3 regions of the Kitasatospora sp. NPDC004669 genome follow, and region 1 is predicted to be linked to each of the others. Evidence: riboswitches for the same ligand, from Rfam matches in the RefSeq annotation. Region 1 holds a riboswitch; each other region holds the start of a gene.
What was found. A riboswitch is a leader RNA that binds a small molecule or an ion and turns the genes downstream of it on or off. The one in region 1 is predicted to bind cobalamin.
Positions count from the first base shown of each region.

Region 2: linked by a shared signal. The riboswitch ahead of ABZW30_RS19885 (ribonucleoside-diphosphate reductase subunit alpha) and the one ahead of ABZW30_RS32400 (cobalamin biosynthesis protein) in region 1 are both predicted to bind cobalamin.
Region 3: linked by a shared signal. The riboswitch ahead of ABZW30_RS05975 (HoxN/HupN/NixA family nickel/cobalt transporter) and the one ahead of ABZW30_RS32400 (cobalamin biosynthesis protein) in region 1 are both predicted to bind cobalamin.

Region 1 is NZ_JBEXKB010000050.1:10,256-19,736, forward strand. Features, by position in the region: gene ABZW30_RS32390 (putative cobaltochelatase) at 1-1,827, opposite strand, end outside; gene ABZW30_RS32395 (cobyric acid synthase) at 1,824-3,404, opposite strand; gene ABZW30_RS32400 (cobalamin biosynthesis protein) at 3,416-4,558, opposite strand; cobalamin riboswitch at 4,657-4,800, opposite strand; gene ABZW30_RS32405 (helix-turn-helix transcriptional regulator) at 4,996-5,688, shown strand; gene ABZW30_RS32410 (alpha/beta hydrolase) at 5,812-6,936, shown strand; gene ABZW30_RS32415 (hypothetical protein) at 7,722-9,047, shown strand; gene ABZW30_RS32420 (CDP-alcohol phosphatidyltransferase family protein) at 9,114-9,481, opposite strand, start outside.
Region 2 is NZ_JBEXKB010000022.1:19,510-28,990, reverse strand. Features, by position in the region: gene ABZW30_RS19920 (hypothetical protein) at 1-222, shown strand, start outside; partial or broken gene def (peptide deformylase) at 361-903, shown strand; gene ABZW30_RS19910 (ferritin-like protein) at 968-2,011, opposite strand; gene ABZW30_RS19905 (hypothetical protein) at 2,225-2,974, shown strand; gene ABZW30_RS19900 (methyltransferase domain-containing protein) at 3,016-4,116, shown strand; gene ABZW30_RS19895 (hypothetical protein) at 4,120-4,638, opposite strand; gene ABZW30_RS19890 (ribonucleotide-diphosphate reductase subunit beta) at 4,739-5,734, opposite strand; gene ABZW30_RS19885 (ribonucleoside-diphosphate reductase subunit alpha) at 5,758-8,163, opposite strand; cobalamin riboswitch at 8,356-8,489, opposite strand; gene ABZW30_RS19880 (hypothetical protein) at 8,811-9,481, shown strand, end outside.
Region 3 is NZ_JBEXKB010000005.1:1,216-10,696, reverse strand. Features, by position in the region: gene aroC (chorismate synthase) at 1-1,105, shown strand, start outside; gene ABZW30_RS06005 (shikimate kinase) at 1,102-1,623, shown strand; gene aroB (3-dehydroquinate synthase) at 1,616-2,725, shown strand; gene aroQ (type II 3-dehydroquinate dehydratase) at 2,734-3,162, shown strand; gene ABZW30_RS05990 (AAA family ATPase) at 3,661-4,461, shown strand; gene ABZW30_RS05985 (DNA-formamidopyrimidine glycosylase family protein) at 4,576-5,385, shown strand; gene ABZW30_RS05980 (metalloregulator ArsR/SmtB family transcription factor) at 5,726-6,109, opposite strand; cobalamin riboswitch at 6,191-6,384, shown strand; gene ABZW30_RS05975 (HoxN/HupN/NixA family nickel/cobalt transporter) at 6,416-7,525, shown strand; gene ABZW30_RS05970 (hypothetical protein) at 7,742-7,867, opposite strand; gene rpmG (50S ribosomal protein L33) at 7,893-8,057, opposite strand; gene ABZW30_RS05960 (aminopeptidase P family protein) at 8,374-9,480, shown strand.

The DNA.
Region 1 (9,481 bases):
CGGGTCGCGCAGCCGCTCCACCCGCAGCACCTCGTGCGCCCGCAGCAGGCCCGCGGCCAGCGGGGTCCGCCCGCCGGTGGGCAGCGACTCCAGCCGGGCCGCGCCGACCTCGACCGAGGAGGTGGGCGGCAGCGCCAGCTCGGCGCCGGCGCCCCGGAAGGTGACCATGCCGATCTTGTCGCGGCGCTGGTAGGCGTCCATCAGCAACGACAGCACCGCGCCCTTGACGGTGGTCATCCGCTGCCGGGCGGCCATCGAGCCGGAGGCGTCCACGACGAACAGCACCAGGTTGGACTCCCGCCCCTGGCGCACCTGTTCGCGGAAGTCGTCCTTGTGCAGCACCAGTGCCCGGCCGTCCCGCCCGCGCGCCACCTGGTGCGGCGCGGCGGCCTGCAGGGTGGCGGTCAGGTGCAGTCGGCTGAGCGCGCCCTGTGGCCGCCGGGCGCGGATGGTGTGCCCGCCGGAGGTCTCGGCGGGGGAGCGGCGGCCCTGGGCTCCGTGGCCGGTACCCCGCACGGTGAACAGCCGGGTCCGGTACGGATCGACGGCTGCGACCGGTGCCGACTCCCGGGAGGGGGAGGGGTGTTGGGCCGGTACGGGCGGCTGCGCGGGCGCCTCGGCGTCCGACGTGTCCGATGCGTCCGAAGGGGCGTCCGCGGCAGTGTCGGAAGCGGCAGCCTCCGGGCCGCCGTCGAGCGGCTCGGGCGCGCCACCGCCGTCGGGGCCGCCCTCGTCCGGGCCGTCGCCGTCGGGACCGCCGTCCGGACCCGGGCCGTCACCCGGGCCGTCACCCTCGGGCTCCGGGTCGTCCGGCTGCGCGTGCTCCTCCAGCGTCCGGTCCAACTGTTCCTCGTCCAGTCCCGGAGCGTCGAAGGGGTTGCGACGTCGCCGGTGCGGCAGGGCGAGCTGGGCGGCCTTGCGGACGTCCTCCTCCAGCACCTCGGTCCGTCCCGCCCAGGCCGCCAGTGCGACCGCCGTGCGGGCCATCACGATGTCGGCGCGCAGCCCGTCCACTTCGAACGCCGCGCACACGGCGGTGATTTGACGTAGTGCCACATCCGACAGCTCGACCTTGGGCAACAACTCCCGGGCGGCGGTGATGTGTTCGGCGAGCTCCCGCTCCTGCGCCGCGAACCGCGCCGCGAAGCCGACCGGGTCCGCGTCGTACCCGAGCCGCCGGCGGACCACCTCGGCGCGCTCGGCCGGGTCCCGGGTGGCGGCGATCTCGACGGTGAGGCCGAAGCGGTCGAGCAGCTGCGGCCGCAGCTCGCCCTCCTCCGGGTTCATGGTGCCGACCAGCAGGAAGCGTGCCGCGTGCCGCACCGACACGCCCTCGCGTTCCACGTACGAGCGGCCCATCGCGGCGGCGTCCAGCAGCAGGTCCACCACGTGGTCCTGGAGCAGGTTCACCTCGTCGATGTAGAGCACCCCGCGGTGCGCCTTGGCGAGCAGTCCGGGCTCGTACGCCTTGACGCCCTCGGCGAGCGCCCGCTCCAGGTCGAGCGAGCCGACGATCCGGTCCTCGGCCACGCCGACCGGCAACTCGACCAGCTGGGAGGGGTGTTGCGAAGCGGACGGATCGGTGTGCGGCCCGTCCGGGCACTGCGGGTCCGGCGCGGCCGGGTCGCAGGCGAAGCGGCAGCCGTCCACGGTGGCGATGGAGGGCAGCAGCCCGGCCAGCGCGCGCACCATGGTCGACTTCGCGGTGCCCTTCTCGCCGCGCACGAGCACGCCGCCCACGGCCGGGGAGACCGCGTTCAGCAGCAGCCCGAGCCGAAGGTCGGCCATGCCGACGATCGCGGTGAACGGATAGCGGACGTCGGTCATGCGTCACTCCCAGGTGCTCCGGGCGCCAGGAACGGCAGCGATCCGGCCGCCGGCACCCCGCCCTCGATCAGCTTCCACAACGCGTCGGTGTCCGCGTGCTCCTCGATCAGGTCGCCCAGCCGGTCCAGCCGGGCCTCGCGCGCGTCGGCGAAGCAGGTGTCCGGCGCCGGCACGAACGCGCGGCCCGCCAACTCGGCGACCTCGCACAGGAGTTCGCGGCGGAAGCCGTCGTTCTCCAACGCGCCGTGCCAGGTGGTGCCCCAGACCGAGCCGACCCGGCAGCCGTCCAGGCTCCGCCCGGTGTCATCGGAGATGAACCCGTCCCCGCCCTCGACCGCGATGACCCCGTGGTGGATCTCGTAGCCCACGACCCGCTGCCCGTACGCCTCGCCGACCGGACGGGCGAGTACCTTCTCGGCGCCGAAGCGCACCCGGGTCGGCAGCAGCCCGAGCCCGTCGACGACGCCCGCCCTGGACTCCACCTCGTCGTCGATCGAGCGCGCCAGCATCTGGTACCCGCCGCAGACCCCGAGGATCGGCAGCCCGGCCGCGGCCCGCGCCTTCAGCGCCGGCTCCAAGCCGCGTTCGCGCAGCCAGGCGAGGTCCGCCACGGTGGCCCGGGTACCGGGCAGCACCACCAGGTCGGCGTCGGCCAGCTCCTCGGGCCGGGTCGCCCAGCGGACCAGCACGCCCGGCTCCTGCGCCAGCGCGTCCACGTCGGTGAAGTTGGACAGCCGGGGGAAGCGCACCACGGCCACCCGCAGCACGTCGGCCCCGACCGGTCCGCGGCCGTCCACCCGGTCCACCACCGTCGACAGGTCGAGCGAGTCCTCGGCGTCCAGCCACAGCCCCGGCAGCATCGGCAGCGTGCCCAGCACCGGACGGCCGGTCAGCCCGTGCAGCATCTCCAGTCCGGGCGCCAGCAGCCGCGCGTCGCCGCGGAACTTGTTGACGAACCAGCCGGCCACGTGCCGCTGGTCCTCGGCCGACAGCAGCGCCAGCGTCCCGTACATCGCCGCGAACACCCCGCCGCGGTCGATGTCGCCGACCACCACGACGGGCAGCCCGGCGGCGGTGGCCAGGCCCATGTTGGCGATGTCGCGGTCGCGCAGGTTGATCTCGGCGGGCGAGCCGGCACCCTCGCAGACCACCACGTCGAAGCGGCGGCGCAGGTCCGCCAGGCACTCCAGGGCGCGTTCCAGCAGGACGGGCTTGCGCTCGCGGTAGTCCAGCGCGCCGACCTCGGCCACCGGCTTGCCGAGCAGCACCACCTGGCTGCGGCCGTCCGCGCCGGGCTTGAGCAGCACCGGGTTCATCGCCGCCTCCGGCTCCACCCGGGCGGCCTGCGCCTGCATCGCCTGGGCACGGCCGATCTCGGCGCCGTCGGTGGTGACGAAGGAGTTCAGCGACATGTTCTGCGCCTTGAACGGCGCGACGTGCACGCCCTGGCGGGCCAGCCAGCGGCAGATCCCGGCCGTCACCACGCTCTTGCCCGCGTCCGAGGTCGTCCCGGCGACCAGCAGCGCGTTCTTCACGCGCCCACCTTCCCCCCAGCCTCCGGCCGGGGGGACCCCCATGCTTCGCTCGCTCACGCCCTACCCCTTCTCATCAGAAGCCGCAGCAGGACGTGCCCCGCGACCGTCGTACCCAGCGCCAGCGCGGTCACCCGCCGGGACAGCGTGCAGGCCCGCTCGATGTCGTCCACCGTCACCGGGCGCAACTCCTCGCCCAGCACCGGCCGGTGCTCCACCCGCTCACGTGACTCCGCACTCGCCTCCGGGCGCTCCTGATCCGGTGCCGACGTTCGCCCTCCTTGCCCGCCCTCGGACAGGAGGGGCCCACTCTCCGGCACTCTCCCCCCGCCTTCGGCCGGGGGCGCCGCCACCGCTCGCTCGTCGCTCGTCGCTTTCGGCACCGGCGCGCCCTTCGGCTCGTGCGGGTACCGGAGCGTCCCGCCCAGGCGTACGCCCACCGCGCCGGCGAAGGCCGACTCGGCCTGGCCCGCGTTCGGGCTCGGGTGCGCGGAGCCGTCCCGGCGCCAGACCCGCCAGGCGGTACGGGGTTCGGGCGCGGCGGCCACCGTCAGCAGCGCGGTCAGCCGGGCGCCCGGCCAGCCGGCGACGTCGTCCAGCCGGGCCGAGGCCCAGCCGAAGCGGGCGTAGCGGGGCGAGCGGTGGCCCACCATGGCGTCCAGGGTGTTCACCGCGCGGAAGGCCAGCAGCCCCGGCGTGCCCGCCAGGGCGCCCCAGACCAGCGCGTTCACCACGGCGTCCGCAGTGTTCTCGGCCACCGACTCGACCACCGCGCGGGCGATCTGCTGCCCGTCCAGCGCGCTCGGGTCCCGCCCGCACAGGTGCGGCAGCCGCTCCCGGGCGGCCGTCAGATCGCCTGCGGTGAGCGAGCGGCCGATGGTGCGCGCCTCCCGGGTCAGCGAGGTGCCGCCGAGCACCGTCCAGGTCGCCGCCGCGGCCAGTGCCGCCCGGCCCAGCGGACGGCGGCCCACCGTACGGTCCAGGGCCAGCGCGCCGGCCGCGACCGCGCCCACGCACAGCGCCGTGTACGCCGTCCCGGCCGCACGGTCGTCGCGCCACAGGCGGCGCTCCAGGCGGGTCGCGGCGGTGCCGAAGAGGGCGACCGGGTGGCCGCGGCGGGGGTCGGCGAAGCGGGCGTCGGCGGCGTAGCCCGCGACGGCGCCCAGCGCGAAGGCGGCGGCGCGGGTCAGCGGGCGCACGACGGCGGGCAGCTCGGAGTCGGACGGGGCGGGGCAGCCTGCATCGCGTGCGTGTCCTCACTCAGGGTCCGCGCCCTGGATCGACGTACCGGGGGCGAGAGTCTCCTGGCTTCCGGGTCGGACGCACCCCCGGAGCCTTCCAGCAGCCTGCCAGCAATGACTGACGGTCCGCCGTGGCACCTTCCGAGCGTGCTCCCCGGTGACAGTGGCGGGACCGCGCCGGACTCGCACCGGCTTCCTCTCCATGCCTCCGTTTGGCCCGAGGATCCCATCACGCGGCCGATCCGTGCGTCAACCGAGGCCTCGGAGGGGTTGGTCACACGGTGTACCGGGTGTCGTGCTGTGCGATCGCCCAGCGCGGTGGAGGCCTCGTCGGCTCCGCTTCGTGTGTTCGGCGGCTGGGGGCGCGGCGAGGGCCGCACCTACCGTTCGGTGCCATGCGCCGCAGAAAGACCCCCGTCGCCGCCCCGCCCCCGGTGCCGTTCTCACCCGAGGCCGCCCGCGCCCACCGGGTCGGCCTCGGCCTGACCCCGGAACAGGTCGCCGAGGGCATGGCCGCCCACGGTGTGCGGCTGCTGTCCGGCCACGTCCTCGCCTGGGAGAACGGCGACCTGCGCCCCGGCGAGGCCGAGTTCATCGCCCTCGCCCGCGCCCTCTGGTGCCCCGCCGCCGACCTGCTGGGCGCCCGCCCGACGCGTCTGAGGGACCACCGCATCGCCCGGGAGCTCGGCCAGGAGGCCGTCGCCGAGCGCGTCGGCATGCTCCTGCCCACGTACCAGGAGGCCGAACTGACCGGCCACTGGGACGGCGACCCGGACCAGACCCACGCCCTCGCCCAGGTCCTGGGCCTGCGGCTGACCGAGCTCGTCGAGGCCACCGGCCGCGCCGAGGCCCTCGACCGGCTCCTGCGCCAGTGCGTCGCCGGCCGCTGGCAACCCCACCTCCGTGCCCTCGCCCGCCTCGTCCCCGTCCCCGAACCCGACCTGGCCGCCGTCCTGCCCCTCCTCCAGCAGGAGCACCACGTCCCCACCCACTGGGGCACTCCCAGCGGCCCCCACACCCCTGCCGGGCCCCTCATCCCCCGGTTCTGGCACCTCCTCGCCGCCCAGCAGACGGCCGTCCCGGTCTGACGATCCCCTTTCCCCTCTGCTCCCGCATGCCCCGGACGGCCCAGCCCGGTGGCCGGGGGCACGCGGCTGCGGTGAACTGGTGTACGAACACCGTCCGGTCCGTGAAGCAGAGCGGGGAACGATATGCGTTGGGGAACCGCAGCCGTTGTGGCGGCCGCCGCCGTCGGGGCCGGGATCGTCGTGGCGATCGGCCGCCGGGCCTCCGAGCGGATAGTCCATCCGGGGGCGGGGACGGGGGCGCCCGTGGAGGAGGGGTCCGGTCCCATCCTGGTGCAGACCCTCGCCGCCGGCCGGGTCACCTTCACCCGCCGCCCGGAGAGCCTGCGGCGCGGCCGCTGGGCCGTGGAGTGGGAGGGCGGCGGGCACGCGGTGGTCGAGGAGATCCTGCACAGCGACGAGCAGGGCGTCACCCGGCGGCTGGTCCGCGCCGACCGGGGCACCCTCACGCCCGGCACCGAGGTCCGCTTCACCCCCCGCGTCCTGCTCGGCGACCCCACCGAGGCGCTAGGCCTCGCCTTCGCAGACACCAGCGCCGACGGCGAGTTGGGCCCCCTCCCCGCCTGGCACCTCGGCGGCAAGCGCGGCACCTGGGTGATCCTGGTCCACGGCACCGAGGCCGACCGCCAGCAGACCCTGCCGGTCCTTCCGGTGCTCGACCGCCTCGGCCTGCCCGTCCTGGCCGTCACCTACCGCGGCGACGAGGGCGCCCCCGCCTCCCCGGACGGGCTCAGCCACTTCGGCGCGACCGAGTGGCGCGACATCGAGTCGGCGATACGGCTGGCGCTCGACCACGGCGCGGGCCGGGTGATCCTCTACGGCTGGTCGCTGGGCGCCACCACGGTCCTGCACACGGCGGCCCGCTCGGCCTGGGCCCACGCCGTCAGCGGATTGATCCTCGACTCGCCCGTCCTCGACCTCCCCGCCTCCGCCCGCCGCGACGCCGCCCGGGCCGGCTTCACCGGTGTCGCCGCCGAACTGGGCGCCCTTGCCGCCGAGGGCCGCACCGGGGTCGACCTGGCCGACTTCTCCCGCCTCGCCGAGGGCGCGGACCTGCACGCCCCCACCCTGGTGCTGCACAGCCCCAGCGACCGGATCGCGCCCTTCAGTACCGTCCAGCGCCTCGCCGCCGCCCGCCCCGACGTGGTCAACCTCCAGACCTTCCCGGGAGCCGGCCACGCCGCGCTGTGGAACTCCGCCCCCGACCACTACACCGAACTCCTCCGCCGCTGGCTCACCCCCCTCCTCTGACCCGGCCGGGGCTCACCTCGGGGCCGACATCGGCCCTGAACGCGAGAAGTCGACCCACCCGACTTCTCACGCGTCACCCCCGCCCCGTCACCCCCACGCCGGCACCCCCGCCCCGTCACCCCCACGCCGGCACCCCCGCCCCGTCACCCCAACGCCGGCACCCCCGCCCCGTCACCCCAACGCCGGCACCCCCGCCCCGGGCCGCACCGTCGGCCCGGGGCGGTTGCGGGTTCTCCCCGCGGTCCGCAGCCGCCCGCGCGGACCCCGTTCGATTCGCTGTCCGGTTCACGCCCGCCCGCCGTTCCCGCGCGCGCACCAGAAGTCGGCCCCGCCGACTTCTGGTGCCGAACTCCCGCCCGGCCGACACATGCCGCCTGGCCGGATTCCCACCCACCGCGGCCCCGCACACCCCCGTCCCGACACGCAGCGTGACCGGGCGAGCGAGCACCGCGACGACCCGGCGCGACCCTGGCATGGCCCCGCCACACGTTTCCGGCCAGGCGGTTTGCCTCTGTTGCCCGATCTTGCGGAGGTGCCGTCCCCGGTCGCCCGGTCGTACGGACAACCGGATGTGACAGAAGGCCGGTACAAGGGGAAGACTGCTCGACGTGACGTCTCGGAACCCGCGCGACCGTGATGCCCCGCTCCCGCCGACGATCGGTACCGGTGCGACGGTGACCCGTCTCCCCGGTACGGCCCCCCGACCTTCCGGTGGCAGGCCGGGCGGGGCCGGTGTACCCCGGCGACGAGGGCCCGCGCCGGCGCCCGGACGGGGCCGGGTTCCCATGCCGGAGGGCTTCCCCGCGCCGGCCGAGCTCGCGCCGCTGGCCCGCCGGATGCTGGTGGACGCCGTCCGGATCGCCCGTTGGGCCGGTGAACTGGATGAGGTCGACAAGCGTGGCGAGCTGCTCCCGGAGGACGCCCGTGCGGCGGGCCGGGCGCTGGCCATGACGGTCGGCGCCGCCGCCAAGGCATGGGGGCAGGCGCTGCTGGTCGGCCTGGTGGAGGCCAGGGACGGCGGGGCCGGCCCCGGCTGGCGCCTGCACGCCTGGGAGCACGACGACGAGGCCGTGGTGCGCGGCTGGTCCGGGCTCTTCGACGCCTGGACGCTGCTCGCCCCGGTGCCGCCCGCCGCGTTGCGCGGCGTGTTCGCCGTGCTGGCCGGGCAGGCCGTGGACCAGGCCCCCCAGCTGCTGTCCTTCCTGCACCTGGTGGACGGCCCGGTGGCCGAGAGCGAGCTGCTGGAGCTGCTGCGCCGCGGCCTGGACGAGCGCCGGGTCGGCGCGGCCCTCGGCGGCCCGGGCATGTCCCCGGTACCGCACGCGGCCTCGGCCGTCTCCGCCGTCCGCGGCACCTGCCGCGAGCCGCAGATCGACACCCCGGCCGCGCCCTCCGACGTGGCCGCCGTCCTGGACTGGATGCTGGACGGCCTGGCGGCGGTCGGCGCCGTGGTGCGCCGCAACGATGCCGCCGAGCTGTCCCCGCTGGGCCACTGGGCGGTGCGGGCGAAGCTGGAGGAGATCTGCACGGTCGCCCAGACCGCGGCCGGGCACATCGAGCAGAGCGCCTTCGAGCTGCTGAACGCCTGCGCGGACTACTCGCCGGGCCCGGCCCGGGCCGAGTTCCGCGCCTGGGTGGCGGCCCGTCCGGCGGACCGCGCGGTGGCCGAGCTGCTGGAGGCCGCCCAGGGCGACGACGCGCTGGTGCGCGGACTCGCTTTCGAGGCGCTGCGGGTGGCCGGCGGACCGGCCGAGCAGGCGGTCCGCGCCTCGGCGGACGAGCCGGTGCTGCGCCCGTACGCGCTGCTGTGGCTGGCGGAGCGCTCGGACGAGGGCGTCTCCCCGGCGGACGTGCTGGGCGCGGAGGACGCGGCCTGGCTGTGGGTGGACACCGCAGCCGCGGTGCTGGACCACGGCGAGACGGAGCTGCTGGTGGGCCACGTCGAGGGCGCCTCGGCGGGCGACCCGGTGCGGCTGTTCGCCCGGGCCCGGCAGTCGGGGCACCCGCGGGCGGCCTCGGTGCTGACGGCGGTCTCGGGCGTGCACCCGGACCCGGGCGTGGCCCGGGCGGCCCGGCGCTCCGCCTTCAGCGTCCACACCGGCGGCGCGTAGCGGACCCGGAAACGAGGAAGGGCCCGGAACCATCAGGTTCCGGGCCCTTCACACATCTCGGGAGACTCAGCCGAGCCGCGACTCCGCCCGCCGGGCGCGGACGTCGCCGACCTTCTGGCCGACCTTGCGCCGGATGACCAGCAGCGGCGCCATCGCCGCGAGCGTGATCTGGGCGAAGGCGCCCACGTGCATCAGGGTGTCGCCGCCGGGCAGGCCGGTGGCCCAGGCCGCCAGGCAGCCGATGGAGACGACGATCCAGCAGAGCGTGGCGGTGGCCAGCAGCCCCTGGGGCTTCGGGTACTCGATCCGGCTGACCATGAGGTACGCGGCGCCGAAGATGGCGAGCAGACCGGGCAGGAACGGCGGGTCGAGCAGCACGATGGCGATGACCGTCATCGCGCCCATCGGGCAGGGCATGCCCTGGAACACGCCCG
Region 2 (9,481 bases), on a different contig from region 1:
GACGGCGTCGTCGCCCACCACGACCCGCACGACGACGGCGACGCCGCCCACCCCGGGCACCTCAGCCACCTCAGCCAGGGCGGCGCCGCCGGGATGTCCTGGCTGGTCGAGCGCGAGTGCGGGATCGCCGCCCCCGCTCACCTCGTCCGCACCCTGCTGGACCGCTGGGTCGCGGCCGCCCCCGGGAGCCGGGCTTACCGGGATCTCGAAGAAGTCTGCTGAGTACCCTGGTGAGGTACGCGTAGACCTATGGAAGCGGAAGACATGGCGGAGCAGCACGACCACGAGCACGAGCACGACGTGGAGGGGGCGGCGCCCGAGGCGCCCGTCAAGGTGATCGGTGAGGAGCCCGACCTCACCAAGGGCACCGCGCGTCCGATCACCGTCGTGGGCAACCCGGTGCTGCACCGCGAGGTCGAGGACGTCACCGCCTTCGACGGCGAACTGTCCGCGCTGATCGACGACATGTTCCAGTCGATGTACGCCGCCGAGGGCGTCGGCCTCGCCGCCAACCAGATCGGCGTGGACCTCAAGGTCTTCGTCTACGACTGCCCGGACGACGAGGGCGTGCGCCACATCGGCCACGTGATCAACCCGAAGCTGGAGGAGTACCCGGCCGACCGCCGCCGCGTGCTCGACGACGGCAACGAGGGCTGCCTGTCGGTGCCGACCGCGTACGCCGAGCTGCCGCGCCCGGACTACGCGGCCGTGACCGGTGTGGACAAGAACGGCAACCCGATCCGGGTCGAGGGCACCGGCTTCTTCGCCCGCTGCCTGCAGCACGAGACCGACCACCTGTACGGGTTCCTCTACATCGACAAGCTGTCCAAGCGCGACCGCAAGGACGCGCTGCGTCAGATGGCCGAGGGCACCGCGCGCTACGCGACCGTGCCGAACGAGTAAGGCCCGATTGCCAGTTGGAGGCCGGTGCGGACCGATCCGCACCGGCCTTCGCGTTGTCCGGGGGCTACTGCTGGACGAGGAGCCACTCGGGGCCGTAGGTGAAGCGGGGTTCGTCGCTGAGCTTGACGCTCACGATCTGCTGGGCTGTGCCGCGCATCTGGAACATCAGGCCGATCGCGGTGCCGATCGCGGACGCGTCGACGTTCCAGGCGTGTTCGAGGGCGCGCAGCATGTCGCTGTACTGCTGGTTGAAGGTGTTGAGGTGCCCGGCGGTGTTCTGGTCGGGTGAGTTGGGGCCGCCCGTGCGGGGCCAGCCGCCCTGGGGCACCCGGGCGACCGGGAAGGTGTCCGGCAGCGGAACGTCGGGGCCGGTGAACTCCCACTTCTGCGACCCGTCGTTGAAGACGAGCTTCTTGCCGACGGCGACTTCCTTGAAGGCGTAGTAGTGGGCGAGTTCGCCCGGGATGTTGGGGAAGGGGTCCTCCGGGGAGGCCGTGGTCCCCTCGCCCTGGGTCTGGATGACGTGGATCGCCTTCAGCACGTCGTCGATGGTGTTCATCGGGTAGATGTCGCGGCTCCCGATCGAGGTGGTCACCTGCTTCTGACCGGTGAGGAGGTGGGCGTACTGGGGGAAGACGTTGGCGATGCGCTGGTAGAAGGCGCCGATCGTGTTGCCGTCGACGGCGAAGGCGAGCGGGTTCTCGGGCTTCTCGATGTCGGAGAAGAGCTTGGCCGAGTCGCGGGTCAACCCGCTGAGGTAGACCTCCAGCCCGGGGTTGACGCCACCGGGAAGGTCGCCCGGGTACTTGGGGACGGCGGCGGGGTCGGTGACGACGACGGTGCCGCCGATGCTGGTGAGCATGTTGCAGACCAGTCCGAAGTGCGCCATCTCGTCGAGGATGATGTCGTGGATGGTCTGGCGGACGGGCTTGGAGTTGTCCGGGTCGGTGATCGACCAGAGGGCGGTGGCGTACGGCGGGATGGTGGCCAGCTCCAGCAGGATCGCGTGCTGGAGGGCGTCCTTGAGCTCCTGTTCGGTCCAGTCCGCCTCCGCCATGCTCATGAGCTGGACGATGCCGTCGCCCGCGTAGTCCAGAACCGTGGCCATGGGTGTCCCTTTCGTTCGGCTGTCCGCCGGACCGTAGCCGTGGGCCGGTCGTGCGCATGCGTGGGAAGCCGGTGTGGCCCGGGAGTTCATCCGGACGGGCGGCGCGCGGGGGCGGGGAGCCGGCCGGTTCGTCAGACGGCCCGCCTAGGGTGGCCGACAAGATCATCGGCCGGTTGGGCCGGGGTCGTCCGGGGCGATCAAAGGGGTGTGCCGGTGGGCTGGTGGAACAGGAAGCCCGGGGAGGAACGGGCGCGGTGGGTGCTCGAACCGCTGGTGGGGGTCGGGCCGTTGCGGTTCGGGATGAGCCCCGATCAGGTCAAGGCCGCCCTGGACGGGGCGATCGCCGTCGTCTCGCGGGGCTCGGGAGACTGTCTGTCCTGGCAGCGGTACCACGACACCGGTGTGACCGCGATCTACGGGGAGGGGCCACGCCTGGTCGCGGTGGCGGTCGATGCGATGTCCGGCCCGTTGGTGCGGCTGCGGGACGTCGAGCTGATCGCCCGGGCGCCGTCCGAGGTCCGTGCGGACATCCACGAACTCGCCCGCCGGGAGGGGGCTTCGGTCCGGGTGAACTGGAGCGGTGACCCGGAGGTGGCCGCATGGGGGGTGTCCATGGAGGCCGCGCAGGAGTGGGGGCTGGCGGCCGAGGGGTACGTGGAGCGGAGGGACGGGGCGATCACCAGTGCTCTGCTGGTCGGCCCCGAGCTGGCCGTGCGGGGCATCGTCGGCTGTACCAGCGCGCGCCTCGGATGTGCACACCCCGGGTGCGCCTCTGCGCGTCTGCCGTTGAGCAGCGGTGCTGCGCGAGGATCGGCACCCGATGGTGTCCGTACCCGAAGGGAGCGCAGCATGGGTGATCACGAGAAGCCGCCGCCGGACCCCGGCCAGGGAAATCCGCCGCCGGGCAACGCCGATGGGCAGGTGCCGCCTCCGCCGCCGGGCGACGGGAAGCACAAGAAGTGAGCGGTGACCTGGTGGGCCGCCGCGAGCGGATGGACGCGGTCATGGAGCAGCGGGGCGCATGGCCGGTTGACTCGCCGTGGTTGCGCCAAGCGATGGCCGCGCTGCCTCGCGACGCGTTCGCGCCGGATCGGCTGTGGCGTTGGGACGGCCACTCCTACGTGCCTCTCGACCGTGCGGCTGATCCGGCCGTGTGGGCGGGCGAGTTGTACGTCGACCCGGATGCGGCGGCGGTCACCCAGGTCACCGATGGACTCCCGTCGTCGAGCCTCTCGGCACCTGCCGTGGTGGCGGACATGCTGGACAGCCTGATGCTGGAGCCCGGTCACACCGTGTGGGACATCGGTACCGGGCAGGGCTGGAGTTGTGCACTCGCCGCGTGGCGCGCTGGGCCCGGCTCGGTCGTCTCCACTGAGATTGACGAAGACCTTGTTGTTCTTGCTCGCAAGCGGCTTGCTGCTGCCGGGGTCGACGCCGAGATACTCGCTGGCAACGGCACGAGCAGCGTGCCGCGCGGAGGCCCGTTCGACCGGATCCACGCGACCTACGCCGTCGAGACCGTCCCGTACGAGTGGATCGAGGCCGCCAGACCGGGCGGCCGGATCGTCTACCCGTGGGGACGGCTCGGGCACGTGGCGCTCACGGTGGCCGCCGACGGGCGCAGCGCGAGCGGTTGGGTGCAGGGCCTCGCGCAGTTCATGGCCGACCGGTCCGGACCGGCCCCGGGATCGGTCGGCTACGCGCAAGTGCGCGGCACCGGCGACCCTGACACCGAGCAGACCATCGAACGCGACCTCGCGCCGCTCGGCGACAACTGGGACCTGCGCTTCGCGGTGCGCGTCGCCGTACCGGACGCCGTGATCACCACCGGCCGGGACGAGGACGGCGTCAACGCCTGGATCCACGACGGCAACGCCTCCTGGGCGGCACTGTCGGCGCGTGGCGACGGTAGCGCCGCACTGCACCAGGGCGGCCCGCGCCGCATCGGGGAGGAGCTGCTGACCGCCTGGTCTCAATGGGAGGCGCACGGCCGACCGACGCCGTACGACTACGGGATCACCATCACGCCGAAGCGCCAGTGGGCGTGGCTGAACGATCCGGACGGCCCGAGCTGGCCTCTCACCGGAAGGACCGAAAGATCCTAGGTGTCAGTTGGGGCCGAGGTTGTCTGCCCAGAAGAGCAAGCTCCTCAGCAATGCGCCTGGAGCGCCGGCGCCGAAGCCGACCACCATGGCCTGGCCGATGGCGACATCAGTCGGATCGACGCCCTGGGACCAGGTCACCCGGGCGTCGAGGCCGGGGATCGTGCGGCCCGGGGAGTACGAGCGCAGGGTGCCGTGCGCGTGGGCGATGAGCACCCCGTTGCGCCGCAGCTCGGCCCGGCGCAGGGCGGTGGGCCTCAACTCGTAGCTGCGGTCCGCCACAAGCGCAGTGCGGGTGCGGGACTTCCGGCGGGGGTCCCAGCCGCTGCTGTTCCGTCTGGTCGGCACGTTCTGCCCGTTGATGTTCATCGCGCCGTGGTCGCGGTCGGGTACCACGGTGACGGCCGGGATTCCCGTCCCGTGCACGCGCGCAATGACGGACGGCCAGCGGTCGTAGTTGATCTGTATCGGCCCGAACGGGCCATCGACCACTTGCTGTTGTGACAGGAAAACCTTGCGGGACATGCCTGGGTCACTCCTGGACAGCGGGAATCCGACAGCGGAGCTGCCGTGGGGAGGATGTCCTTCCCACGGCAGCTCCGCTGATGTGCTGAACGATGTCGATTTAGAAGTCGTCGTCGAAGGAGACCGAGCCCTCGACGGCGACCTGGTACGCGGAGACCCGGCGCTCGAAGAAGTTGGTCAGCTCCTGGACGTTCTGGAGCTCCATGAAGCCGAACGGGTTCGTCGAGCCGTAGCGGATCGGCATGCCGAGGCGGGCCAGGCGCTGGTCGGCCACGGCCTCCAGGTACTGGCGCATCGAGTCGGTGTTCATGCCGGCGAGACCGTCGCCGCACAGGTCCTGGGCGAACTGGAGCTCGGCCTCGACAGCCTCCTCCAGCATCTCCGTGACCTGCTTGGCCATCTCGTCGTCGAAGAGGTCGGGCTCCTCCTCGCGCACGGTGTCGACCACCGACATCGCGAAGTCCATGTGCATGGACTCGTCGCGGAACACCCAGTTGGTGCCGGTCGCGAGACCGTGCAGCAGACCCCGGCTCCGGAACCAGTACACGTAGGCGAAGGCGCCGTAGAAGAACAGGCCCTCGACACACGCCGCGAAGCAGATCAGGTTCAGCAGGAAAGCCCGCCGATCCTCCTTGGTCTGCAGCGACTCGATGTGGTCGACCGCGTTCATGTACTTGAAGCAGAACTGGGCCTTCTGGTGGATGGAGGGGATGTTCTCCACCGCAGCGAAGGCCGCGTTGCGGTCCTCCGGGTCCGGAAGGTAGGTGTCCAGCAGCGTCAGGTAGAACTGGACGTGCACGGCCTCCTCGAACAGCTGACGGCTCAGGTACAGCCGCGCCTCCGGGGAGTTGATGTGCTTGTAGAGGCTCAGCACCACGTTGTTGGCGACGATCGAGTCACCCGTCGCGAAGAAGGCGACCAGTCGCCCGATCAGGTGGCGCTCGCCCTCACTCAGCTTCGCCAGGTCGGCGACGTCGGAGTGCAGGTCCACCTCCTCGACGGTCCAGGTGTTCTTGATCGCGTCCCGGTACCGGTCGTAGAACGACGGGTAGCGCATCGGGCGCAGGGTCAGCTCGAAGCCGGGGTCGAGCAGCATCTTGCGGTCTTCGTTCGGGGTGCTCACTGGCAGGCCTCGCAGGACTCGGGGTTCTCCAGGGAGCAGGCGATGGCGGCTTCCTGCTCCGGGGTGAGGGTCGGGGTGTTCACCGGCACGGGCGCGGCGGCGCGCGCGGCACCGGAGGCGGCCTGGGCGATCCGGGTGGCCGGGCGCGAGCGCAGGTAGTAGGTGGTCTTCAGACCGACCTTCCACGCGTAGGCGTACATCGAGCTGAGCTTGCCGATGGTCGGCGCCGCCATGAACAGGTTCAGCGACTGGCTCTGGTCCAGGTACGGCATGCGCGCCGCGGCCAGGTCGATCAGCGCGCGCTGCGGCAGCTCCCACGCCGTGCGGTACAGCGAACGCACCTCGGCGGGCAACCAGTTGAACTCCTGGACGGAGCCGTTGGCGTCGCGCAGGGCGTCGCGGGTCTGCTGGTCCCAGACACCGAGCTCCTTGAGCTCGCGCACCAGGTACGGGTTGACCTGCAGGAACTCACCGCTCAGCGTCTCGCGCTTGAACAGGTTGGACACCTGCGGCTCGATGCACTCGTACACGCCGGCGATGGACGCGATGGTCGCGGTCGGGGCGATGGCCAGCAGCAGCGAGTTGCGCAGGCCGGTCTCGGCGATCCGGGCGCGCAGGGCGGTCCAGCGGTCGGCCCACTGCGGGGCGGCGCTCGGGAAGTGGTCGATGTGCAGCTCGCCGCGGGCGGCGCGGGTCTCGCCGTACGCCTCGTGGCGGCCGAGCTGCTCGGCCAGGTCGGCGGAGCGCTCGTAGGCGGTGAGCATGATGCGCTCGGCGATCAGCGTCGAGAGCTGCTTCGCCTCCGCCGAGTCGAAGTCGATCCGCAGCTTGAAGAAGACGTCCTGCAGGCCCATCACGCCCAGGCCCACCGGGCGCCAGCGGGAGTTGGAGGTGCCGGCCTCGGTGGTCGGGTAGAAGTTGATGTCCACCACGCGGTCGAGGAAGGTGACGGCGGTGCGCACGGTGGCGTCCAGCCGCTCCCAGTCCATCGCACCGAGCAGGTCCTCGACCGAGGCCCCGGCGGCCACGTGCGCGCCGAGGTTGACCGACCCCAGGTTGCAGACGGCGGTCTCGGAGTCGTCCGTGACCTCCAGGATCTCGGTGCACAGGTTGGAGGAGTGCACCGTGCGGCCCGGCAGCGCGGTCTGGTTGGCGGCGCGGTTGGAGGCGTCCTTGAAGGTCATCCAGCCGTTGCCGGTCTGCGCCAGGGTGCGCATCATGCGGGCGTACAGGGTCTGCGCGGGGATGGTGCGCACGGCCTTGCCGGCCAGCTCGGCCTTGCGGTAGGCCTCGTCGAACTCGGTGCCCCACAGGTCGACCAGCTCGGGCACGTCGGCCGGGGAGAACAGCGACCAGTCCTGGTTGGCGTTGACCCGGCGCATGAACTCGTCCGGGATCCAGTGCGCCAGGTTGAGGTTGTGGGTGCGGCGCGCCTCCTCACCGGTGTTGTCGCGCAGCTCCAGGAACTCCTCGATGTCGGCGTGCCAGGTCTCCAGGTAGACGCAGGCCGCGCCCTTGCGGCGGCCGCCCTGGTTGACCGCGGCGACCGAGGAGTCGAGGGTGCGCAGGAACGGGACGATGCCGTTGGACTTGCCGTTGGTGCCGCGGATCAGGCTGCCGCGCGAGCGGATGCGCGAGTAGGACAGGCCGATGCCGCCGGCGTGCTTGGACAGGCGGGCGATCTGCGCGTAGCGGTTGTAGATCGAGTCCAGGTTGTCCAGCGGGGAGTCGAGCAGATAGCAGCTCGACATCTGCGGGTGCCGGGTGCCGGAGTTGAAGAGCGTGGGCGAGGAGGTCAGGTACTCCAGGCGGCTCATCAGGCCGTACAGCTCGGCCACCTCGCGCACCGACTGCTCGGAGTCGCCGACCGCCAGGCCGCAGGCGACGCGGAGCAGGAAGTGCTGCGGGGTCTCGATCACCTTGCGGGTGATCGGGTGGCGCAGCAGGTAGCGGGACTGGACGGTGCGCAGGCCGAAGTACTCGAAGCGGTCGTCGCCGGTGGCGTCGATCAGCGCGTCCAGGGCGGCGGCGTGCTTGGCGACGAAGGCCGCGGTGGTGTCGCCGATCAGGCCCTCGGCGTGGCCGACGGCGATCGAGGCGGAGAAGGAGACCGAGCCCTGACTGTTCGCCTCGTCGACGATCTCCAGGGCGAGCAGACGGGCCGCCAGCTTCGAGTACTGGGGGTCCTCGGCGATCATCGACGCGGCGGCGTCCACGGCCAGCCCGCGCAGCTCGGCGAAGTCCGAGCCGGCGTGGCGGCCGCGCAGCGCGGCGGCGGCGACATGGCCGGGGTCGACCTCGGTGAGGTCGGCGCTGCGGTCGGTGAGCAGCCGCAGCAGCGCGCCTCCGGGGTCGGAGACCGTCGAGTCGGTGAAGGCGGTACCGGAGCCCTGGGTGGGCAGGGTGGCTGAGGCAGCGGTGGTCAAGGCGCTCTCTCCTGGCGGCGATCGGCGGCGGTGATCGGGTGGCGCCGGGCCGATCTGGGCAGGGGAGCACGGCGCGAACGCAAAACGCGCCGCGCGACGGTGTCTCCCCGGCCCGCCCGCGAGGCCCGGAGGGGTACTGCTCGTGCCGGCGCGGCCTCTGCGGGAGGGCCGTGGCGCACGCTGTTCGGCAGGTACTCGGACTCGCGGGTACGGCTGCTGGAGCCGCCCGCACACCGCTGCGGGGCAGTCCCGGACTCCCACCGGGTTCCCCTGCATCGACAGCAGGAGTGAGCATACATGTAGTGGTGTCTCACTGATGCGGCACCACATGTTGTGCGGCGCGGTGTGTTGGGGCGATGACCGGCGGTACCGGGCGGGAGGCCGTCCGTGGCTGTTCGTGGCCGTCGGAGGCCCTGGATCCGCGCGGTCGGAGCCCGTGATCCGCAGCGTGGGCGTCCTGGTTTCGATACGGAATGGTCACCGGGCGGATCGGTGGTCGGGGGGATGCCCTACGATCTGGGCGCATGAGCGACGGAACTGGCGTACCTGGGCAGGGGCCGCAGGGGACGCCTCCCGCCGGGTCGGGGGGCGCACAGAATCAGCAGCCGGCGGTGCCGGGTCCGGTGCCGCCGCCGAGCGGCGGTTTCGGCCCGCCGCCGGCCTCGTACGGGCCGGTGGTGCCGTCCGCGCAGCCGCTCTCGCAGCCCGTCCCGCCGGTGCCGCGGCCGCAGCCCCAGCCGGTCGCGCAGCCGCAGGCCCAGCCGGTGCCCCAGCCGCAGCCGGTGCCGCAGCCGGCCCCGCAGCCCCAGCCCCAGCCGGTGCAGCCGACGGCCCCTCAGCCGCAGTGGCAGCAGCAGCCGCCCCAGCAGCCGGTGCCGCCCCAGCAGCCGGCGCCGCCGCAGCGCGTCGAGCCGGACTGGGAGGCACTGGCGAACCGCAACGAGGCCGACGGCAAGCGCAAGCGCCGGATGAAGGTCATCGGCATCGCGGCCGCGGTCGTCCTGGTGGGCGGCCTGGCGGCGGGCGGTGCGCTGCTCCTCGGCAAGAAGGGCGACACCAACAAGGCCGGCGGCGGTCCGACCGCCACCGTGTCCGCCTCCACCAAGCCCACCCCCGGCCCGTCGAGCGCGAGCGGGACCCCGGGCGGCCAGTCCGACGACTCGTCGAAGCCGATCTGGGAGGCCGCCACCGACCCGGCGCCGCAGGACGCGGGGGCGCTGTTCTCCGCGACGCAGGTGACGATCAACGGCGCGACCTGGAACCGGACCGTGGTCTCGCTGGACCAGCCCTGCTG
Region 3 (9,481 bases), on a different contig from region 1:
TGTACCGGTCACCACCGCCGTGGTGGCCGACGCGCTGGCGCGCCGCCGGCTCGGTTACGGCCGCGGGGCGCGGATGAAGTTCGAGCAGGACGAGGTGACCTTCCTCGGCGGCGTCCGGCACGGTCTGACCATGGGCAGCCCGGTGGCGATCATGGTCGGCAACACGGAGTGGCCGAAGTGGGAGCAGGTCATGTCGGCCGACCCGGTCGACCCCGAGGTGCTGGCGGGCCTGGCCCGCAACGAGGCGCTGACTCGGCCCCGGCCCGGCCACGCCGACCTGGCTGGCATGCAGAAGTACTCGATCGACGAGGCCCGGCCGATCCTGGAGCGCGCCAGCGCCCGGGAGACGGCCGCCCGGGTCGCGCTGGGCGCGGTCGCCCGCTCGTACCTGAAGGAGACCTGCGGGATCGAGATCGTCAGCCACGTGGTCGAGCTGGCCGCCGCCAAGGCGCCGGCCGGCGTGCTGCCGCTGCCCTCGGACGAGGCCCGGCTGGACGCCGACCCGGTGCGCTGCCTGGACGCGGACGCCTCGAAGGCGATGGTCGCCGAGATCGACCAGGCCCACAAGGACGGCGACACCCTCGGCGGCGTGGTCGAGGTGCTCGCGTACGGCGTGCCGGTGGGCCTCGGCTCGCACGTGCACTGGGACCGCCGGCTGGACGCTCGGCTGGCCGCCGCGCTGATGGGCATCCAGGCGATCAAGGGCGTCGAGGTCGGCGACGGCTTCGAGCTGGCCCGGGTGCCGGGCTCGAAGGCGCACGACGAGATCGTCCCCACCCCCGAGGGCGTCAAGCGCACCTCCGGCCGCTCCGGCGGCACCGAGGGCGGCCTGTCCACCGGTGAGGTGCTGCGGGTGCGCGCCGCGATGAAGCCGATCGCCACCGTGCCGCGGGCGCTGCAGACCCTGGACGTGCGCACCGGCGAGCCGGCCAAGGCGCACCACCAGCGCTCGGACGTCTGCGCGGTGCCGGCCGCCGGCATCGTCGCCGAGGCGATGGTCGCGCTGGTGCTGGCCGACGCGGTGAACGAGAAGTTCGGCGGCGACCACGTGTCGGAGACCCGCCGCAATGTGCAGAACTACCTGGAGCACCTGATCATCCGATGATCACTCCTGTTGTGGTGCTGGTCGGCCCGCCCGGCAGTGGCAAGTCCACCGTCGGGCGGGCCCTGGCCGAGCGCCTGGGCGTCGGATTCCGGGACACCGACGCCGACATCGAGGCGCTGGCCGGCAAGCCCATCCCGGAGATCTTCATCGACGAGGGCGAGCCGCACTTCCGCGAGCTGGAGGTGGCGGCCGTCCGCGCCGCCGCCAGCGGGTACGGCGGGGTGCTGGCGCTCGGCGGTGGCGCGGTGATGGCCGAGGCCACCCGGGAGCTGCTGCGCGAGCTGCCGGTGGTCTTCCTGGAGGTCCCGCTGGGCGACGCGGTCAAGCGGGTCGGCCTGGACGCCCCGCGCCCGTTGCTGGCCGTCAACCCGCGGGCCCGCTGGCGCGAGCTGATGGAGGCCCGCCGCCCCCTCTACCTGGAGGTGGCCACCGCCGTGGTCGACACCGCCGGCCGCACCCCCGGGCAGGTCGCGGACGCCGTACTGGAAGCACTGGAGCTGAAGACCCCCCATGACTGACAACATCGTCAGGATTCACGTCGGCGGCAGCGCCGGCCACGACCCCTACGACGTGCTGATCGGGCACCAGCTGCTCGGTGAGCTGGCGCCGCTGATCGGACCCCCCCACATGGGGACAAGAGGGGCGAAGCGGGTCGCGATCATCCACCCGGAGGCGCTGGCCGCCACCGCCGACGCCATCCGCGACGACCTGGCCGGCGAGGGGTACGAGGCGATCGCGCTGCAGGTGCCCAACGCCGAGGAGGCGAAGAGCGTCGAGGTCGCCGCGTACTGCTGGTCGGTGCTCGGACAGACCGGCTTCACCCGCAGCGACGTCGTCGTCGGCCTCGGCGGCGGAGCCACCACCGACCTGGCCGGCTTCGTCGCCGCGACCTGGCTGCGCGGGGTGCGCTGGATCTCCATGCCCACCACGCTGCTCGGCATGGTCGACGCGGCCGTCGGCGGCAAGACCGGCATCAACATCGCCGAGGGCAAGAACATGGTCGGCGCCTTCCACCCGCCGGTGGGCGTGCTGGCCGACCTCGGCACCCTGGAGACCGTGCCCAAGCACGACTACGTCTCCGGCCTCGCCGAGGTCATCAAGTGCGGATTCATCGCCGACCCGGCCATCCTCGACCTGATCGAGGCCGACCCGGAGGGCGCCAGGACCCCGGCCGGCCCGCACACCGTCGAGCTGATCCGCCGGGCCATCCAGGTCAAGGCCGACGTGGTCTCCGGCGACCTCAAGGAGTCCGGTCAGCGGGAGATCCTCAACTACGGCCACACCCTGGGCCATGCCATCGAGCGCAACGAGCGCTACAAGTGGCGGCACGGCGCGGCGATCTCCATCGGCATGGTCTTCGCCGCCGAACTCGGCCGTCTGGCCGGGCGGTTGGACGATGAGACGGCCGACCGGCACCGCACCGTGCTGGCCTCGGTCGGCCTGCCGCTGAGCTACCGGGCGGACGCCTGGCCGAAGCTTCTGGACGCGATGAAGATCGACAAGAAGTCGCGCGGCGACCTGATCCGCTTCATCGTCCTGGACGGCCTCGGCAAGACCTCCGTGCTGGAGGGCCCGGACCCGTCGCTGCTGGTGGCCGCCTACGCGGAGGTCTCCTCGTGACCCGGGTGATGGTGCTCAACGGCCCCAACCTCGGTCGGCTGGGCAGCCGCGAGCCGGACGTCTACGGCGCCACCTCGTACGCCGGACTGGTCGAGCGCTGCACCGCGCTGGGCAAGGAGTTCGGCTTCGAGGTCGAGGTGCACGAGACCAACTCCGAGCAGCAGATGGTGGAGTGGCTGCACGAGGCGGCCGACGGGCAGGTGCCCGTGGTGATCAACCCGGGTGCGTTCACCCACTACTCGTACGCGATGCGGGACGCCGCCGCGCAGCGGACCGCGCCGCTGATCGAGGTGCACATCTCCAACCCGTACGCCCGGGAGACCTTCCGGCACAACTCGGTGATCGCCGCGGTGGCCTCCGGTACCATCGCCGGCTTCGGGATCGGGTCGTACGAGCTGGCGCTGCGGGCGCTGGCCGAGCAGCTCACCTCGCGGTGAGCTTCGGTCGACCCGAATCGGCTTCGGCTGACGCGAGTTGATCCGGACGGACCTGACCTGATCTGAGCTGACCCGGGCGGCCTGCGGGTTGACGTGAGCTGATGTCGGCCGAGGTCAGAGCGGGTGGGGCGAGCCGGCGGCCCGGCGGCGGACTGTGCCCGCCGCCGGGCCGCCGTGTAGTGTCCCCGCTGAGAGGTGTCGGGAGGTGCCGTGACGCAGTACGCCGGAGGTGGGCAGGTCCCGCCGCGTCCCGCCGCTCCGCCGGTGCCACCGGGGGGCGGTACGGGGGTGTCCCCGTCGGGGACGCCGTTTCCGCCTCCTCCGCCTCCGTCGGTTCGGCCGCCGGCCGCTCCGGCGCCTTCCGCCGGTCCGGCGCCTTCCGCCGGTATTGTGCCCGCCCCGGCTCCCGGGCCGGTGCCCGCTCCGGTTCCCGCCGCCGTGCCGGTGCCCGCTCCGGTTCCCGCCGCCGTGCCGGTGCCCGCCCCGGCTCCCGCCGCCGTGCCGGTGCCACCGCCTCCGGTCGCGCCCGCACCCGCTCCTGTACCTGCTCGGACACCGGCGCCCGCTCAGGCACCGGCACCCGCTCGGGTACCCGCCGCGCCCGCTCCGGCACCCGCTCGGGCCGCGGCGCCGCAGCCCGCGCCGAGTGCGCCCGTGCCGGCCGGGGGTACCGGGCACTTCGTGCTGCCCACCGGTACTCCCGTCCAGCTCCCCGCCCACCCGCTGCAGCGACACGCGCCCGCCGGGCCGATCGCCGTGCTGCTGATCGGCCCCGCCGGGGCGGGCAAGACCACCGTCGCCCGGTACTGGGCCGAGTGCCGGGCCACCCCGACCGCCCACATCAGCCTGGACGACGTCCGCGAGTGGGTGCAGTCCGGCTTCGCCAACCCGCAGTCCGGCTGGAACAACGCCTCCGAGGCCCAGTACCGGCTGGCCCGCCGCACCTGCGGCTTCGCCTGCCGCAACTACCTGGCCAACGGCATCTCCTGCATCATCGATGACGCCGTCTTCCCGGACCGCCCGGCGATCGGCCTCGGCGGCTGGAAGCGGCACATCGGGCCAGGCATGATCCCGGTCGTCCTGTTGCCCAGCCTGGACTCGGTGCTGCAGCGCAACGCCCGCCGCAGCGGCAACCGGCGGCTCGGCGACGAAGAGGTGGCGCGGATCCACGGCCGGATGGCCGGCTGGTACAACTCCGGGCTGCCGATCATCGACAACTCCTACCTGGACATCGCCGGGACGGCCGCCGAGCTGGACCGGGTGATCCTGGCCCGGCTGATGGGCATGCCGGTCCGCTGACGGGCGCCCTCGCTGATCTGTGGCCGCGCTGACCTGCGGCTTCGTGGAGCTGTCGGCGGCGGCTGCGATGATGGACCCCGTCCTGCCGTACTACTTCTGGGGGAGCTGGCGCCCGTGCCGGAAGGCCACATCATCCACCGCCTCGCCGTAGAGAACCGGAAGGCCTTCGGCGACCGCCCGGTCCAGGTCTCCAGCCCGCAGGGCCGGTTCGCCGACGAGGCCAAGGTGATCGACGGGCAGCTGCTCACCGGCGCCGAGGCCACCGGCAAGCACCTCTTCCTCGGCTTCGAGGAGGGCGCCTGGGTGCACGTCCACCTGGGCCTCTACGGCGGCTTCACCTTCGGCACCGGCCCCGCACCCGACCCGGTCGGTCTGATCCGGCTGCGGCTGGCCAACGACGACGGCTACGCCGATCTGCGCGGCCCCAACACCTGCAAGCTGATCACCGACGCCGAGAAGGCCGCCGTCGCCGCCCGGCTCGGCCCCGACCCGCTGCGCGCCGACGCCGACCCGGAGGCCGCCTGGCGCCGGATATCGGGCAGTCGGACGACCGTCGCCGCGCTGCTGATGGACCAGAAGGTGCTGGCGGGCGTCGGCAACGTCTACCGCGCCGAGGTGTTGTTCCGGCACAACATCAACCCGCACCGGGCCGGCCGCGACCTCAGCCGCCGCGAGTGGGACGCGATCTGGGCCGACCTGGTCGCCCTGATGCACGAGGGCGTCGCCGCCGGCCGGATCGACACCGTCCGCCCCGAGCACACCCCCGAGGCGATGGGCCGCCCGCCCCGGGTGGACGACCACGGCGGCGAGGTCTACGTCTACCGCCGCGCCGCGATGCCCTGCCTGGTCTGCGGCGCGGACGTCCGGACCGAGGAGCACGCCGCCCGCAACCTGTTCTGGTGCCCGACCTGCCAGACGGCCTGACCAGCTGATCCGCCCGCCGGCCGGGTGCGGGGAGCAGGCGGATGGATCGGTGCGAAGTGCCGCTCACCGTGCCAGGCACCACGGTGGGCGGCCAGGTGGTGCAGGCCGACAGCATCGGGGGGCGCAGCGCCTTCACCAGCCCGAGCCGGTGCCGAGACCTCGTCAGGTCCGGCCGCCGCGCGGTCCCGCCGTCACCCGCGAGCCGGAACTCGCCGCGCTGACCGGGGCGTTGGGGCGGGGCGTTGGGCCGGGCCGAGGAGGGCGGCCTCGGCGGCACATCGTACTCATCCGGGCGGCTCCTGGTGCCGCTTCGCGCGGGACGGGCGGCCCCGACTGTCGGTCAGCCCGCGGCGGCGGTGGGCTCGTGGTGCTCGGCGGCGGCGCACTCGTCGAGGAGGGGGCGCATGCTGTCGTCCACGAGCCGGTAGCGCACCACGCGTCCGTCCTTCTCCCCGGTGACCACGCCCGCTGTGCGGAGCAGCCGCAGGGCCTGGGAGACGGCGGGGTCGCGCATGCCGGTGGCAACCGCCAGGTCGGTGACGGCGAGCGGCCCGGCCCGGTGGAGGGCGAGCAGCAGGGCGAGCCGTCCGGGGTCGGAGAGCAGGGAGAACCGCTCGGCCCAGGACCGGACGTGCGCGGTGTCGCCGATGGCGGCGATGGCCTCGCAGACCCGGTGCCCGTCGATGGTGCGGTGGCCCGCGCGGTCGGCCGGTACGAGATGCATGCGTACATTCTTGCAGGCAGGGGCCTGTGATCCTGAACACCTGCACAGGTGCGCAACCTTGCGAGGGTGGCGCCGGACCCCTACGGTGTTCCCCGCCGTGGTGCTCGGGAAGACCGGTGACGGACCCTCAGGGGTCCCAGTCCGGAGCGGCCCTCGCCACTGTGATCGGGGGAGAGTTGTCCGAACCCACATGCCACTGGGCGTCTCGTGCGCCTGGGAAGGCGGGTCCGGAAGCCCCGTAAGCCAGGAGACCGGCCACGGCATCTCACGAAGTCTTTCCACGAGGTGCTGGAGCGTGATCCGAAGATGACCCTGCCCGAAACCGCCACTCCTGCTGAGGCGGCCCCCTCCGTCCTGCCCACCTTCAGGTGGAAGCGCGAGGACACCATACGTACGGCCGGGCTGATGGGGGTGATCCTGGCCATGCACGTGGTGGCCTTCGGGACGCTCATCTTCCTGGTCGCGCCCCACAACTACGCGGTCGGTACCCAGGTCTTCGGGGTGGGCCTGGGTATCACCGCGTACACCCTCGGCATGCGGCACGCCTTCGATGCCGACCACATCGCGGTGATCGACAACACCACCCGCAAGCTGATGGCGGACGGCAAGCGGCCGGTCTCGGTCGGCTTCTGGTTCGCCCTCGGACACTCCTCGATGGTGGTTCTCATGGCCGCCCTGGTGGCGGGTGGCGCCCAGCTGGCGAACACGCTGATGGACGACGAGTCGACCACCCACAAGTGGCTCGGGATGGTCGGCACCACCACCTCCGGCGTCTTCCTCTACCTGATCGGCGCGCTCAACCTGGCGGCGCTGATCGGCATCATCAAGGTGTTCCGGGCGATGCGGGCCGGGCAGTACGACGAGGCGGAGCTGGAGCAGCACCTCGACTCGCGCGGCTTCATGGCCCGGGCGCTGAACCGGGCGACCCGCTCGATCACCCGGCCCGGGCAGATGTTCCCGGTGGGCATGGTGCTGGGCCTCGGCTTCGACACCGCGACCGAGGTCACCCTGATGGTGATGGCCGGCTCGGGTGCGGCGGCCGGGCTGCCCTGGTACGCGATCGTCTGCCTGCCGCTGCTGTTCGCGGCCGGGATGAGCCTGTTCGACACCCTGGACGGGACGTTCATGAACTTCGCGTACCAGTGGGCCTTCTCCAACCCGGTGCGCAAGGTGTACTACAACCTGACCATCACTGGGCTGTCGATCGCGGTGGCCTTCATCATCGGCACCATCGAGCTGGTCGGGGTGCTGCACGAGAAGCTCGACCTGACCGATCCGGTCACCGGGTTCATCGCGGACATCTCACTGGACAACGTCGGGTACGCGATCGCCGGGCTGTTCGTGGTGGTGTGGGCGATCGCGATCGCGTACTGGAAGCTGGCCGGCGTCGAGAAGCGCTGGACGCCCGCCGAGTAGCCCGTCGGGCACGCTGCCGCGAGCAGCAGCGTGCCCGCGACGGCGAGCCCGGCGCCGACCACCTGGACCGGGCGCAGCCGCTCCTTTACCGCAACGCGGGGGAGCGGGTGCTGCGGTTGACCATGGTGGTGTCGGTGCCGCCGCCGCGCTGAGGCCGCTTGTCGCAGGCCGAAACGGTGCCTCCCCGGGGTGGGGCGGCGCCGTTTCGGCCTGTCGTCAGTGCCGGTTGCCGTAGCGGCGGTGGAACCGTTCGACCCGGCCGGCGGTGTCGGGCACCCGCGACCGGCCGACCTTGTCGCGGAAGACGACCGGGCGGTAGTCGGGGTGGATTCCGGACTTCACGGGTGGGCTCCTTCGGGGGTGTTCGTCAGCGCTCTTCGCGGAAGTCGACGTGCCGGCCGGTGGCCGGGTCGTACTTGCGCAGGACCAGCCGGTCCGGGTCGTTCCGGCGGTTCTTGCGGGTCACGTACGTGTAGCCGGTGCCGGCGGTGGAGCGGAGCTTGATCACGGGGCGCAGTTCACTGCGGGTCACGGGGTGTCCTCCCGGGGGCCTGGGGTGCCGGGTTCGACGGGCTGGGCCGAACCTGTATCGAAATGGAAGTCGTTTTCACCCGGTTTAACGTGGGCTCCGTCCTGCCCATTCCCGGACGCCGGGGGAGCGTCCATGTCCGCCCGCCGCGCGGCCGCCGCCCTCGACCGGCGCCCTGAGGGGCGAAAATCGGCCGGCCCCGCTCCCGGGAGTCCCCCGGTTCGTTCGCCACCGGCTCGCCGGGTCTCGGGGGGTGGGCCCGTGCCCCCTCGGCGGCGCTCGGCGGGCGGTTTGGGGTGGGGGTTCGTAGGCTCGACGCATGGTGGATGCGTACGCGGGTCGGCGGGAGCGGGTGAGGGAGCACTGCAGTGCGGCCGGGGCCGATGCGGCGATGGTCACCCGGGCGGCGAACGTGCGGTATCTGACGGGCTGCGCGCCCTGTGGGGCGACCTTGCTGCTGACCCGGGAACGGGCGCTGCTCGCGTTGCCGGACGACCTGCCGCCGGACGACACGGGGGAGCACCTGATCGTCGCGGACGTCACCCAGGTGCCGGTGTCGGCCGGGGCGGACACCGCGCTGGCCGCCGCGGCCGCCGCCGCGCGGCTGGGGGTGCGGGACCTGGCGGTGGAGGAGCACGACCTGTCCGTCACCCGGCACCGGGCGGTGGGGGGCCTGGTGGAGGGCGCCCGGCTGGCGGACCTCGGCCAGGTGGTGGAGCGGCTGCGGGTGGTCAAGGACGAGCATGAGATCGCCGACCTGCGGATCGCCGCCGAGATCGCCGACCAGGCGCTCGGCGAGCTGCTGGAGTCGATCCTGGTCGGCCGTACCGAGCGGCACCTCGCGATGGAGCTTGAGCGCCGGATGATCGACCACGGGGCCGACCGGGCCGCCTTCCCGGTCTCGGTCGGCACCGGCAACCACTCCGGCCAGCCCGCCCACCAGCCCACCGACCGCCGGGTGGAGGAGGGCGACTTCCTCACCGTGGTGATGGGCGCCCAGTACCGCGGCTACGGCATCTCGACCGCCCGGACCTTCGTGATCGGCGCCGCCCCCGAGCCCTGGCAGGTGGAGCTGCACCGGCTGGTGTTCCGCGCTCAGCGGGCCGGCCGGGAGGCGCTCGGGCCGGGTGTGGAGCAGTGCGTACCCGACCGGGCCGCCCGGCAGGTCCTGGAGGCGGCGGGCCACGCCGAGACCTCGCCGCACCCGGTGGGGCACGGCATCGGGCTGGAGATCCGGGAGGCGCCGCGCCTCGGTCCGTCGGACATGGGTAAACTGGACAGCCGCGTGCCGGTCACCGTCGGCCCAGGGGTGCACCTCCCGGGCAAGGGCGGGGTCCGGATCGAGGACACGCTCGTCGTGCGCCCCCTCGAGGAGGGCGGGCCCGAGCTGCTCACCATCACCACCAAGGAGCTCCTCGCCCTGTGAC